Regions from separate parts of the Paenibacillus sp. VT-400 genome, predicted to be linked through region 1. Evidence: riboswitches for the same ligand, from Rfam matches in the RefSeq annotation. Region 1 holds a riboswitch; each other region holds the start of a gene.

Evidence for each region. Region 1 has a riboswitch for thiamine pyrophosphate ahead of thiC (phosphomethylpyrimidine synthase ThiC). Riboswitches for the same ligand answer to the same signal wherever they lie in the genome.
Region 2: linked by a shared signal. The riboswitch ahead of EL84_RS10835 (ECF transporter S component) and the one ahead of thiC (phosphomethylpyrimidine synthase ThiC) in region 1 are both predicted to bind thiamine pyrophosphate.
Region 3: linked by a shared signal. The riboswitch ahead of EL84_RS01125 (ABC transporter substrate-binding protein) and the one ahead of thiC (phosphomethylpyrimidine synthase ThiC) in region 1 are both predicted to bind thiamine pyrophosphate.
Region 4: linked by a shared signal. The riboswitch ahead of EL84_RS23990 (thiamine phosphate synthase) and the one ahead of thiC (phosphomethylpyrimidine synthase ThiC) in region 1 are both predicted to bind thiamine pyrophosphate.

What each region holds. Positions count from the first base shown of each region.
Region 1 covers NZ_LELF01000062.1:54,519-57,708, forward strand. Annotated here, with positions in the region: gene EL84_RS08730 (IclR family transcriptional regulator) at 1-582, shown strand, start outside; TPP riboswitch at 731-844, shown strand; gene thiC (phosphomethylpyrimidine synthase ThiC) at 1,233-3,047, shown strand.
Region 2 covers NZ_LELF01000067.1:15,255-18,444, reverse strand. Annotated here, with positions in the region: gene EL84_RS10840 (ABC transporter ATP-binding protein) at 1-1,316, opposite strand, end outside; gene EL84_RS10835 (ECF transporter S component) at 1,317-1,910, opposite strand; TPP riboswitch at 2,140-2,250, opposite strand; gene EL84_RS10830 (copper amine oxidase N-terminal domain-containing protein) at 2,416-3,190, shown strand, end outside.
Region 3 covers NZ_LELF01000038.1:229,073-232,262, forward strand. Annotated here, with positions in the region: gene EL84_RS01110 (hypothetical protein) at 1-111, opposite strand, end outside; gene EL84_RS01115 (VOC family protein) at 286-672, shown strand; gene EL84_RS01120 (NAD-dependent epimerase/dehydratase family protein) at 690-1,445, shown strand; TPP riboswitch at 1,591-1,703, shown strand; gene EL84_RS01125 (ABC transporter substrate-binding protein) at 1,925-2,965, shown strand; gene EL84_RS01130 (MTH1187 family thiamine-binding protein) at 3,190-3,190, shown strand, end outside.
Region 4 covers NZ_LELF01000067.1:3,039,750-3,042,939, forward strand. Annotated here, with positions in the region: gene thiO (glycine oxidase ThiO) at 1-611, opposite strand, end outside; gene EL84_RS23990 (thiamine phosphate synthase) at 629-1,291, opposite strand; TPP riboswitch at 1,518-1,627, opposite strand; gene EL84_RS23995 (ABC-F family ATP-binding cassette domain-containing protein) at 1,703-3,190, opposite strand, start outside.

The DNA of each region.
Region 1 (3,190 bases):
TTCGTGATCCGCGATGCAGCAACAGAGAAGTACCGACTTGGCATCCGAATCTGGGAGCTGTCAGCTCATATGTCCCGCAGTGATGATCCCGCTATTCTGCTGTTGCCTGCGATGGAGCGACTGAGAGATCGATTGGGGGAGACCGTGAGTCTGTACCTGCGTGATGGGAGTGAACGGATTCGTATTCAGGCGGTGCAAAGTGATCAGGCGATCCGCCGAGTTGCTCCCGTTGGTGTTAGACTCCCGCTGTCTGTGGGGGCTTCCAGCAAAGTCCTGATGGCGTTTGCCACGGACGAGGATCGTGAAGAACTGATGAACGGGCCGGAATGGCCGGTGTTTATTGATCCAGCGGTGTATTTAGCGCAGATGGGAGATATCCGGGATAACGGATATGCCACAAGTTACGAGGAACGTGAGCCGGGAGCTGCCGCGGTATCTGTACCGATTATGGATCGCAGAGGCAATATTGCAGCTGCGCTCTCGGTCTCAGGACCTGTCAGTCGACTCTCGCAGGAGACATTGCATGAGTATGCACCGGTGTTGAAGGATGCTGCTACGCAAATGGGGCTCATGTTATCCTGATGTTGAGTTAAGATTTTTCTCCAATTGGGTTGGTGTTCTGGAATATAAAGGTTGTTTTTATGTTCCGGTTGCGCTACTCTGTAATGGACGGCCCAACGGGGCCAGCTTCATTGAATATGAACAGCGGCTTATGTAAGCCGCAACTTGTTAACGTTACTGGGGGAGTCCGAATTGTCCGGACTGAGACGGAATCGCATGAGATTCCGGACCCTTTGCACCTGATCTGGATCATACCAGCGTAGGGAAGTAATCGGCGATATGACCACAACCACCACATGATGTGACCCTTGTAGGGCTCCGTTAAGGAGTTGCATGAAGGTGCATTATTGGTGATGGACATAAAAGTCGGTTCCTTCGGGGACCGGCTTTTTTATATACAGGGAACGGGCGATATAGCGCGGACTCTATGGGCTTCTTTTTCAATAACCTGCAACAGTGGGCTTGGATGAATAGAGAATGCACCATAGATCATCCAAGATCTGTGGCAGCCTCCGTCTGTTGTTAACTGTACATGAAAAGTGTCTTCCCTGGTCTGGTGTAGGATCGCTCTTTCTTCTCTGCATTGCGCATGATTTGGGACAGGTACGTAAGTGAGCTAATGACGAAACCAACCAAACAAGCGACGAACACTGAGGAGGAGACAAGCGAACATGAGTACAGGAAATCAAACGGGACAACAAGCGACGGAACAGGGACATAACGATCAGCAGGTGGAAAAAGAAACAGGAGCGGCCGGACGGGTTCAGCCCTTTCCCGGTAGCCGCAAAGTCTACATTCAGGGCTCACGGCCGGACATTGCTGTACCGGAGCGTGAGATAGCCCTTCATGACACGAATACTCCCCAAGGGGTGGAGCATAACGAACCGCTGCGTGTCTACGATACGAGCGGCCCCATGACCGATCCCGCATTTCATGCGGATATCCGCGCAGGTTTGCCAGCCCTGCGCACCCGCTGGATCACAGAGCGTGGCGATGTTGAAGCTTATCAGGGTCGTACGGTTAAACCGGAGGATAACGGACTGAAGCCCGGAGGGAAGAGAGCTGGCGCTGAAGAGTACCCCGGATTACGAGGCAAACCGCTGCGGGCACAGCCAGGACGCTGTGTGACCCAGATGCACTACGCGAGGCAAGGAGTCATTACGGCAGAGATGGAGTTTGCCGCCATTCGTGAGGGCGTGGAACCGGAATTTGTACGGCAGGAGCTGGCGAGTGGACGGGCCATTCTGCCATCCAACATCAATCACCCGGAGAGTGAGCCGATGTTGATCGGTCGTCATTTTCACGTGAAGATCAATGCCAACATTGGCAACTCTGCTGTATCTTCTTCCATCGAGGAAGAGGTGGAGAAGATGACTTGGGCGGTACGCTGGGGATCGGATACGGTGATGGATCTGTCCACAGGAAAAAACATTCATACCACCCGGGAATGGATCATCCGTAATTCACCTGTGCCGATTGGTACGGTGCCGCTGTATCAGGCGCTGGAGAAGGTGAATGGCGAAGCGGAAGCGCTGACCTGGGAGTTGTACCGTGACACACTCATTGAGCAGGCAGAGCAGGGCGTGGACTACTTTACGATTCATGCAGGTGTACTGCTGCGTTATATCCCCATGACGGCCAAGCGGATGACAGGCATTGTGTCCCGGGGCGGGTCCATTATGGCAGCATGGTGTCTGGCGCATCATCAGGAGAATTTTTTGTACACCCATTTTGAAGAAATCTGTGAGATTATGAAAAGGTATGATGTAGCGTTTTCGCTGGGAGATGGACTCCGTCCAGGTAGTATCTATGATGCCAATGACGAGGCTCAGATGGCGGAACTGGCTACGCTCGGGGAACTGACGCAGATTGCGTGGAAGCACGATGTGCAGGTGATGATCGAAGGTCCTGGGCATGTGCCGATGCATAAGATCAAGGAGAATGTGGACTTGCAGATGGAGATCTGTAAAGAGGCACCGTTCTATACGTTGGGGCCGCTGACGACCGACATTGCCCCGGGTTACGATCACATCACCTCCGCCATTGGTGCGGCCATGATTGGTTGGTTCGGCACGTCCATGCTCTGTTATGTTACGCCAAAAGAACATTTGGGCCTGCCCAACAAGGATGATGTGCGGGAAGGGGTTATCGCCTACAAGATCGCAGCTCATGCCGCCGATCTGGCAAAAGGCCATCCACGTGCCCAGCGCCGCGATGATGCATTGTCCAAAGCGCGCTTCGAATTCCGCTGGCGTGACCAGTTTAACCTGTCACTGGACCCGGAACGTGCGCTGTCCTACCATGATGAGACGCTGCCAGCAGAAGGAGCCAAAGAAGCTCATTTCTGCTCCATGTGTGGACCAAAGTTCTGTAGCATGCGCATCACGCAGGACATTCGTGCCTTTGCCGCTGATAAAGGATTGTCCGAGAATGAGGCTGTAGCTGCCGGGATGCAGGCGAAGGCTGAGGAGTACCGGATGCGGTAGGTGAGTGGAGATTGATAGTGTAGCCAAAAAAAACAGTTCATCACATACAATGAGTGATGAACTGTTTTTTTTGTTTGTATCCTTCAGATTAGCTCTATTGGATTTAACTAAATATTGGCCGTCTTTCACAGATATCTATACTA
Region 2 (3,190 bases), on a different contig from region 1:
ATCGATAATTGGTAGGGATGACGCTCGGACAGGTCGATTAGTCCAAATTGATTCAACATATGATCAGTCCTGACAAGTCTTTCTTCCGTTGTATGCCTGCCCCCCAGCAATGAGAATTCCACTTCTTCCGCGACCGTGTTGGTCACAAATTGAAACTCCGGGTTCTGAAATACAAACGCAATTCGATCTGCAAGCTGCTCCGTTTTGCCAGAAGGCTGACCTTCCACCTCATAATGACCTGTTGTTTTCAGGATATTCATCAGAGATAACAACAATGAACTCTTGCCAGCTCCATTAGTTCCGACAATACCAATCCAATCCCCATGCCATACTTTGGCCTGTTCTACCTGAATGAAGGGTGTTTTCCCACGCCATCCGGTGAACTGCTGCAAGTCCAGTGCAGGCTGATAGCCGGGTGATACAGGTGATAAGGATGAGACGTGAGAGATGAGGGATATACCCGGTGTATCGGATAAGCCAGAAAATTGCTGTGCTTCCAAACTTGAGATGCCGTGGTCCACACACACTTGAAGCTCTCCAGAAGTACTTCCCTCTTCTTCCTTAGCTGCCTGCTCGTGCTCATCCCACACACCCGGATACCAGATTCCATAAGCCTTCAGCTTGCCCCGTTCATCTGTAAATACCTGCTGTGCTGGCCCATCCGCCACAATCTTTCCTTCAGGTGATAACACAATGATGCGGTCGACCATATCCACAATCTTGTTTATTTTGTGTTCAACGATGATTATCGTTTTGTCACTGGCGATCCGTTTGACGGTATCCCATACCTGGGAAGTCCCCTCATCATCCAGCAGTGCAGTGGGTTCATCCAAAAAAAATACCTCCGGGTCCATGGCAAGCATCGAAGCAATCGCAAGACGCTGCTTCATCCCCTGAGACATGGACTGGATCAATACACGATTCTGTTCAAAGGATAACCCCACTTGTTTCAGATAATATTCAATCAGAGCAGGCATCTCTTCACGCGGAATATTTCGGTTTTCCAGAACAAATGCGATCTCTTCATCCGTAAAGGACATACAGAACTGGGTATCCGGATCTTGAAAGACCACTCCTGCTTTGGCGGGAACCTGAATATCATCACATTTCATCGGAATCTCAACCGAACGTGGAATTAAACCGCTCAAAATTTGCAATAACGTCGATTTACCGGAGCCACTCGGGCCAAGCAACAGCACTTTCTCTCCTTGACGCACAGAAAGAGACAAGCCTTGAAATACCAAGGCTTTCTCTCCTGGGAACTTGCATCTTAGATTGGTGACACTTACCGCTTGCGAATTCCCTTCCCCGTTCATCTAATCCAGTGCCTCATAATCTTGTTTGGATACCGGTCTGAGTGAACGCGTTACACCGGTTAGTTCCAATGCTTTGGCAAGATAATAAGCAAACACTCCAGCAATCAGAATACTTCCAATGAAGCGGAATCCGATAAATAGCGTATAATTCCACGCCGAGAGTGAATCAATATACCCGTACTGATAATCCAGCAAAAGCGAAGCCGCTGCAGCTCCTATGGCTGCAAGACAGGTGACAAACAGATTGGTTTTACGATACAAAAATGCGGCGAAGAATATCTCGGCTCCCAATCCTTGCAACAGACCGTATACAAGTGTGGACATGCCCCATTCACTACCCAGAAAAGCACTTACCGTTGAAGCCGCAACTTCGGCAAGAATAGCCACACCTGGTTTACGAATGATAACAAAAGCAAACGTGCCCGCCATAAACCACATGCCGTAGATCATCTGCTCCGCATGAACGCCAAATGGTTTCATCAAGTCATATGTAGGTCCCCATATCTTGTAAATCACCCCAAACACTACTGCGATCACGATGGTTACCAGAATATCCGTTAGTTTCAATCGCTTGTTGCCTGCTGTTGTTGCCATGTTCTCTACGTCCTTCCTTTGTTCCCTGTGGGGGTTGTAAAAATAAACGAAAAAGCCTCCCCGGTTCCGGGCAGGCCTCACGCACAGTGGACAATCTTCACAATGATGTATTGGATGGATGTCGAAAATACGGAATATTAACCAGCACCCCTCCGCCCTGGCAGATACACCACCACAGTTCAAAGAGGTCTGTTGTTCATCCACGTTCATTCCCACAATTCACCCTTACATATCGCAAATCCATGTTCTCTACGCTGGCATTACCCAGATCAGATGTACGGTCAGCAGCACAAGGCCACTCTCTCAGCCCAACTTCATTGAGCTCCCGGTTCACTTATTTCATTGCTTCTAATGTACATCAGATGGGTATTTGTGGCAATCCCTAGAAAAATCATCATGCTTCATCTGGGGTAACAGGGGAACGTATCTGATGGTTCACTTTCCATAATATGAAACATTTAGGTTATGTAGTCCGTCTTAAACATTAGAAGGGAGATTGATAGTGATGAAAGATTACAATTCTGTTTGGCAGCTTAAAACATGGAAAATGGTCCTTGCCGCTTCGATACTCACCGCAGGCACGGCACCTGCCTTACTCTCATCCACTGTGGCGGAAGCCGCAACAACTAAACCTAAACCGACAACTTATATTAACAATGTTCAAGCTCAATATGATGTTGTCATACGGCAGGGTATTACGTACGTGGCATTGACGGAGCTTCAATTCCTCGGCAACTATACGTTTGGTTACAATAACAAAACAAAAGAGATCAGCATTAGCACAGGCAGCGATAAGTATGTCCTTACACCTAACAGCAAAACAATGAAGAAAAACGGTCAGAATGCGACATTATCCTCAGCGCCGATTCTGGTGAATGGTAAAGCGATGCTTCCGCTCCGTGCCATCGGTGAAGCTTTTGGTGCCAAGGTGCAGTGGAACCAGAAGGCCAAGGAAGCCTACATTTACACTACCGATGCTACGATTGTAAAAGAATATAACAGTTCCGATCTGACTGTGGCGCGTGAAGCCGCACTGCATCTGCCACGCTTCTCTGAACTGGGACAAGCACGTCTGGACATTCGCAATCCTTTGGGTCCGGTGGATTCATCCATTGAATACATCTTTGAGCAAGGTAAAAAAGATCGTTTCTTCGTTGTTGAGGATAACGATCTGATCAGTTATTATATCCTTAAAAATGGAAGTGCACTGTTACAATGGCAGGCTAACATCAGCAAAAATGCCGGAACCATCGGTGACCTGTTCTTTATTAAAAACAAAG
Region 3 (3,190 bases), on a different contig from region 1:
GAGTAACCCACTGTGCCATAGATTGAAGAACATCATGACCAAGACCATTCCTGTACACATCATTAATCCGAAAATAATTTGTTCCTTCTTGCTTGTTGGCAATTCTCTCATCCTCTCTGTTTACCTTCGTAATTATAGAGATGAGGAAACCCACCACATAAGTGAACATTCTGTGAACAATTATAATTTTTCCAAATTAAAACCGGATTTGACAACCATGTAGTACAGCCCTATGATATCCCTTAAAATGGTAGAAAGATTCATAGTATAAGGAGGATTTGGATTATGAGTTTTCAAAAACGCATTGACCACGTCGGCATTGCTGTGCGTGATCTGGAGACCACGCTGCGTTTCTATACGGAGATTGTTGGTCTTGAATTGAAAGACCGGGTAACCCATACCAACGGCGTCATTCAGCTCGCCTTCCTTGGCTTCAATGGAAGTAATGAGACTGAGATTGAGTTAATTCAAGGTTACAGCGACAAGCTGCCTTCCGAAGGTACGGTACACCATTTTGCGATCCATGTAGATGATCTTGATTCTGAGTACAAACGCATCCAAGCCACCAAAGCCGTATTTATTGATGGAGAGATTATTACACTGCCTAACGGTTACCGCTATTTCTTCATCTATGGACCTGAAAAGGAATGGATTGAGTTCTTCCAGCGCTAAGAATTGGAGTTGATTTCATGAACATTTTAATTACCGGCGCAGCCGGGAAAATTGGCCGGGACTTGTCCCAACACTTGTCAGAAGCATATCACCTGCGACTAACGGATTTGAATATCGACAGACTGCATACGTATCAAGAAACCGACCATGAGATCATGACACTGGATGTGACAGACCCTGAAGCCTGTCAGCATGCTTGCGAAGGCATGGATGTGGTAGTACATCTGGCGGGAGACCCTTCCCCGCATGCCGGATTCTATGAATCGTTGTTGGACATCAATATCAAAGGTACATTTAATGTATTCCGTGCAGCTAAGGAGCAAGGTGTGCAAAGAGTCATTCTGGCGAGCAGTGCACAGACGATTGAGGGGTATCCCATTGATGCTCAAGTCTATCCGGACATGCCAACACGCCCACGGAATTTGTACGGGGTTAGCAAATGTTTCGGAGAATCGCTCGCTTCCTATTTTGCGTATACCGAAGGTTTACAAAGTGTAGCAATACGTATAGGTGCATATGATGATTTTCAACCGGACGGACCAGCGCTGGAAGCAAGGGATATGAGCGCGTATATTAGTCCGGCTGACTTGTGTGATTTGATGTTCAAAGCAATTACAGCTACCAATCTGGAGCCCTTCACCATACTGCATGGGATCTCGAATAATCGGTTTAAACGATTGAATCTGGAAACCACTCAGAAACAGGTAGGCTATGACCCAAAATCCGATGCTTTTGCACTCAGCCAGATTGCCTTATATGATTCGCCACGATAATTATTGAAAATAACACATCTAAACAGGCTGTTATACATATGTATAACGGCCTGTTTGATAAGTTCATACGTGTCCCCATCCAGTTCCTGACTGGACACGTTCCACCCGCTGGCCTATAATTACACCTAGTAATGCCCGTAACTTCATAGTTTCCCAGGGGAGTCGGAATTGGCCGGCTGAGAGTGTATCCCACCAAGATACTAACCCTTAGACCTGATCTGGATCATGCCAGCGTAGGAATCGGAGTATATCGAAATGGCACAGCCCTATGGCTGAACGCCACCTCTCTAACGCCTGCACGCGTCCCGGAATACGGGACGCTTTTTTAATGTTCTTTTATATAGCCAGAGAGCTAAAAAAAGTGACGTTATTCAGATCTCAACTGGTATAAATCTGTCGATTTATGCAAGATGATTGGATATGAAGCCAAGGAGTACCCCGTGCCACTCGGCCGGACATATCGAAGGAGAGAATTACAGATGAAATGGCGTAAAACGATGGGATTGATGCTCTTATGCGTGCTTATGGTGACTGTAGCCGCATGTGGCGGCAAAGAAGCTGCCCCGGCAGAACAGAACAGCAACACAAATGCGGAAAGCAGTAACAAAGGTGACACTGCCGCCCTGAAAGATATTAAAGTGGTGCTCGACTGGACACCGAATACGAATCATACCGGCCTATATGCGGCTGTAGATCAAGGTTTTTACAAGGCCGAAGGCTTGAACGTGGAGATTGTACAACCAGGTGCCGGTGGCGCAGATACGATGGTTGCCTCCAATGAAGTACCGTTTGGCGTAAGTTATCAGGAGAGTGTAACTCAAGCCCGCACACAGGGTGTTCCATTGGTCTCCATCGCAGCAGTTATTCAGCATAATACATCTGGTTTCGCTGCTCCGGCGGATCGGAATATCAAGTCACCGAAAGATTTTGAAGGTAAAACCTATGGCGGTTGGGGTTCCCCAGTCGAAGAAGCCGTGATGCAATCCATTATGGAAGGCGACGGAGCCGATGTATCCAAAGTGAAAAACATTAATATGGGTGACGCCGACTTTTTCACCGCAGTAAAACGGGACATTGATTTTGCGTGGATTTTCTACGCCTGGACGGGGATTGAAGCCGAACTGCGCGGGGAACCGATCGACATGTTATATGTGAAGGATTATTCAGATGCACTGGATTATTACACGCCTGTCCTCGTAACAAACGAGCAAACGATCCAAAACGACCCTGAGCTGGTGAAAGCATTTCTGAAAGCCACTTCAGAAGGATATCAATACGCAATTGATCATCCCGAAGACGCAGCAAACATTCTGATCAAGGCCGTCCCGGATCTGGATAAAGACCTCGTACTGGCAAGCCAGAAATGGCTTAGTCCAAAATACACGGATGACGCCCCGCGCTGGGGAGAACAAAAACAGGAAGTCTGGCAGAACTACACCGACTGGATGTTTAGCAAAAAAGTGCTTGATGAACAGATCGATGTGAGCAAGGCATATACAAACGATTTTTTACCCCAATAAAATTTCTCATATAAAACGAACTTAATATTTACACGAGGACGGAGAGGACAGAAATAACGTGAAAAAGCGAAGCGGTCGCCTTTATCACCGGATTTTCCCTTTAGAGAAAGGGAATCAAAAAAATCTGGGGATAACAGCGATTGGAAGGTTATTCTGTCATCGAAGTGGCTAGTGTAACGGTCATTAGTTCATTTTATATATCATGAAAGGAGCCGTGATCTCTCA
Region 4 (3,190 bases), on a different contig from region 1:
GATGTGGTGATCCCCTGCACGCCGTGTTCGTTTGCTTGCACACGTATATCCTGTATGCCCTCCATAACCCGTGCTCCCAATGCTTGAGCGGATTCAGCATATGCCTTCGTTAGATGGACAGGAAGAATCTCACTCTCGTAAGGTCTGTAGTAGGCTCCATACGTATCTCTGTTAAGCCATGATGCCTCCTGTTGCACAACGGAACGGTCCCACCACACCTCATCAGCAGAAGCAGACAACGCAGACTTCCGATTGTCCTTATAACTACTTAATTCACTGTATGAACGAAAAGGAGTTAGGAATCCCTGGCGTTGCAGACCAGTCTCTACCTCACTGAGTGTAGCCATTAGCACCTGTTGCTCGATAAGTAACTGCCTGCTCTGCCTGGCAAGCTTAGCCATCAAAGGATGAGCAAAATCCTCACTGTCTGCTGCCAGCATCCCAGCCGCTGCGCAAGAAGTCCCTCCTGCAATCGCCGAACGCTCCAGTAACAGCACATCCTGTCCACGGGAAGCAAGCTCATACGCAATGGCACATCCAACAACGCCTCCGCCTACAATAATCGTTTCTGCATAAATCTTATCCGGTCTATCAGTAATGATCTTTTTCATCCTCTCATCTCCTTGATTCAGCGGCTCAAACTTTCTGTAGCAACGATAGCCTGCTTTAATAATGCAGCAGCCCGATCCGGGGAATCGCTCGCCCATACATTCGAGATCACAGCGACTCCCTGTGCGCCTGCAGAGCGAATAGCGTGAATGTTTCCCGGTTCGATGCCCCCAATCGCCATGACAGGAATGGAGACACCAGAGCACACTTCAGCCAGAGCATATAATCCTCTTGGTTCAAGATCAGGCTTACTGTTGGTTGAGTAGACATGCCCGAAGAAAAGGTAATCGGCTCCCCGTTCTTCAGCGATTTTTGCCTCATCGATTGAATGAACAGATACACCCAGACGAATTCGCTGGACATTGCTTATAACAGCAGGGTTGTAGTTACGTATAGCCTCTTGCCCCCAATGTACACCGCCATAGATGTCATTCTGTGGTGGCAGTTCTGAACCATTGATAACGATGCGACAAGACGGAACGCCAACACCACGCAGACTTTCAGCCCAACCGATCTTTTGTTGCCACGAGAGTTGTTTCTCTCGTATATGGATGTAGTCCACCCATGGCCAAACGTCCTTTGCAGCTTTTACAAAAGATGCTTGATTCCCTACACCCGTAGATACAACATGCAGTTCAAATGATCCGTGTACACGTTCATGAGAAATTACCGTACTTTTCATCTCCTTCCATGCGTGAATGCTATGAAAACACAAAAAAGCCACTCCCGTAGGGGAGTGGCTGCGTATTAATTATAGGACCAGATGACTGACTGATACATACAGTTCATTTCGTGCAATAAAGCTATAGACCTTATAGCCATAACGTTATACACGCAACTGCATGTTTCAATTCGTTAAGCAGACGGTTGAAATCCTTCCGAATTGCCGTTTGCTCACGTCATTCACTGAAACGCGCTCGCCACTTCCCTACGCTGGTATGATCCAGATCAGGTGCAAAGGGTCCGGAATCGCATTCTTCCATCTCAGCCACATCGTGCGGCCCCCCTAGTGTTCATATGAAGTTGTAGCCTATGTTACCATAGACGGATTTTTTTGTCACCGTCATTTCTGTTAAACATTGTCTTGAATCTTCTAGTTTTTCTCAGACCATTCTTCGACATTCCATGTTTTGGTGACCCAACCCTCGTAAAAATCAGGTTCATGAGATACCAGTAACACCGTTCCCTTGAATTCTTGCAAAGCACGTTGCAACTCCGCTTTCGCTGTGACATCCAGATGGTTTGTCGGCTCATCGAATAGAATCCAGTTGCTTTCACGCATCAAGAGTTTGCATAAACGAACCTTGGCTTGTTCTCCACCACTCAGCATGTTAAGCGGACGGGTAATATGCTCATTTTTCAACCCACAGCGAGCGAGATGACCCCGGACCTCATTCTGGGTCAAATGTGAAAACTCATTCCAGACATCCTCAATCGGCGTGATATTTCCAGCACGAACTTCCTGCTCAAAATAGGCCGTTTCGAGATAATCTCCCAAAAAGGTCTTTCCACTGAGTGGAGATATTTTGCCCAAGATGGTTTTCAGCAGCGTCGATTTACCCACACCATTACAACCTACGATGGCAATTTTCTCACCACGTTCAATTGTCATTGTCATCTTAGGCAGCAAAGGATACGTATATCCAATTTCAAAATCAATGCCCTCAAAGACCGTTTTGCTACTCGCACGGGCATCCTTGAATTTGAACGTTGGTTTGGCCGCTTCATCTGGACGATCAATACGTTCAATTCTGTCCAGCTGTTTCTCCCGGCTCTTCGCTCGACCCGAAGTTGAAGCACGTGCCTTATTACGCTGAATGAAATCTTCTTGCTTCTTGATGTACTCTTGCTGTTTCTCGTATGCATCAATATGCTGGGCTTTATTCATATCAGCCATCTCAAGGAACTTGTTATAGTTCGCTGCATATCTCGTTAATTTGGCAAATTCCAAATGATAAATGACATTTACGACTTCATTCATGAATTCCGTGTCATGGGAAATTAAGAGGAACGCATGAGGGTAGTCCTTCAGGTAACGTGACAACCATTCAATGTGCTCTACATCCAGGTAGTTGGTCGGCTCATCCAGCAAAAGGGCTGTAGGCTTCTCAAGCAGAAGCTTGGCAAGAAGCACCTTTGTACGTTGTCCACCACTTAGAGCTGCGACATCCCGATCAAGACCAATTGCGGACAAACCAAGTCCATTGGCCATCTCTTCCACTTTTACGTCAATCAGATAAAAGTCGCCCTGTTCCAGTTGTTCCTGAATATCGCCCATCTCTTCCAGCAACTGCTCTAGCTTATCTGGATCTGCATCTGCCATCTGGTCCGTTATATTCATCATTTCTTTTTCTAATTCAAGCAACGGAAGGAAAGCATCTTTAAGAACGTCACGAATGGTTTTGCCTGGGGTAAGCTTCGTGTGCTGATCCAGATATCCATAACGGACCTTAGGTGTCCATTCCACTTTTCCACTATCTTTAAGCAATTTACCGGTAAGGATGTTCATTAATGTGGATTTACCCACACCATTGGCACCAACAAGTCCTACGCGCTCTCCCGCAAGTAAACGAAACGATAC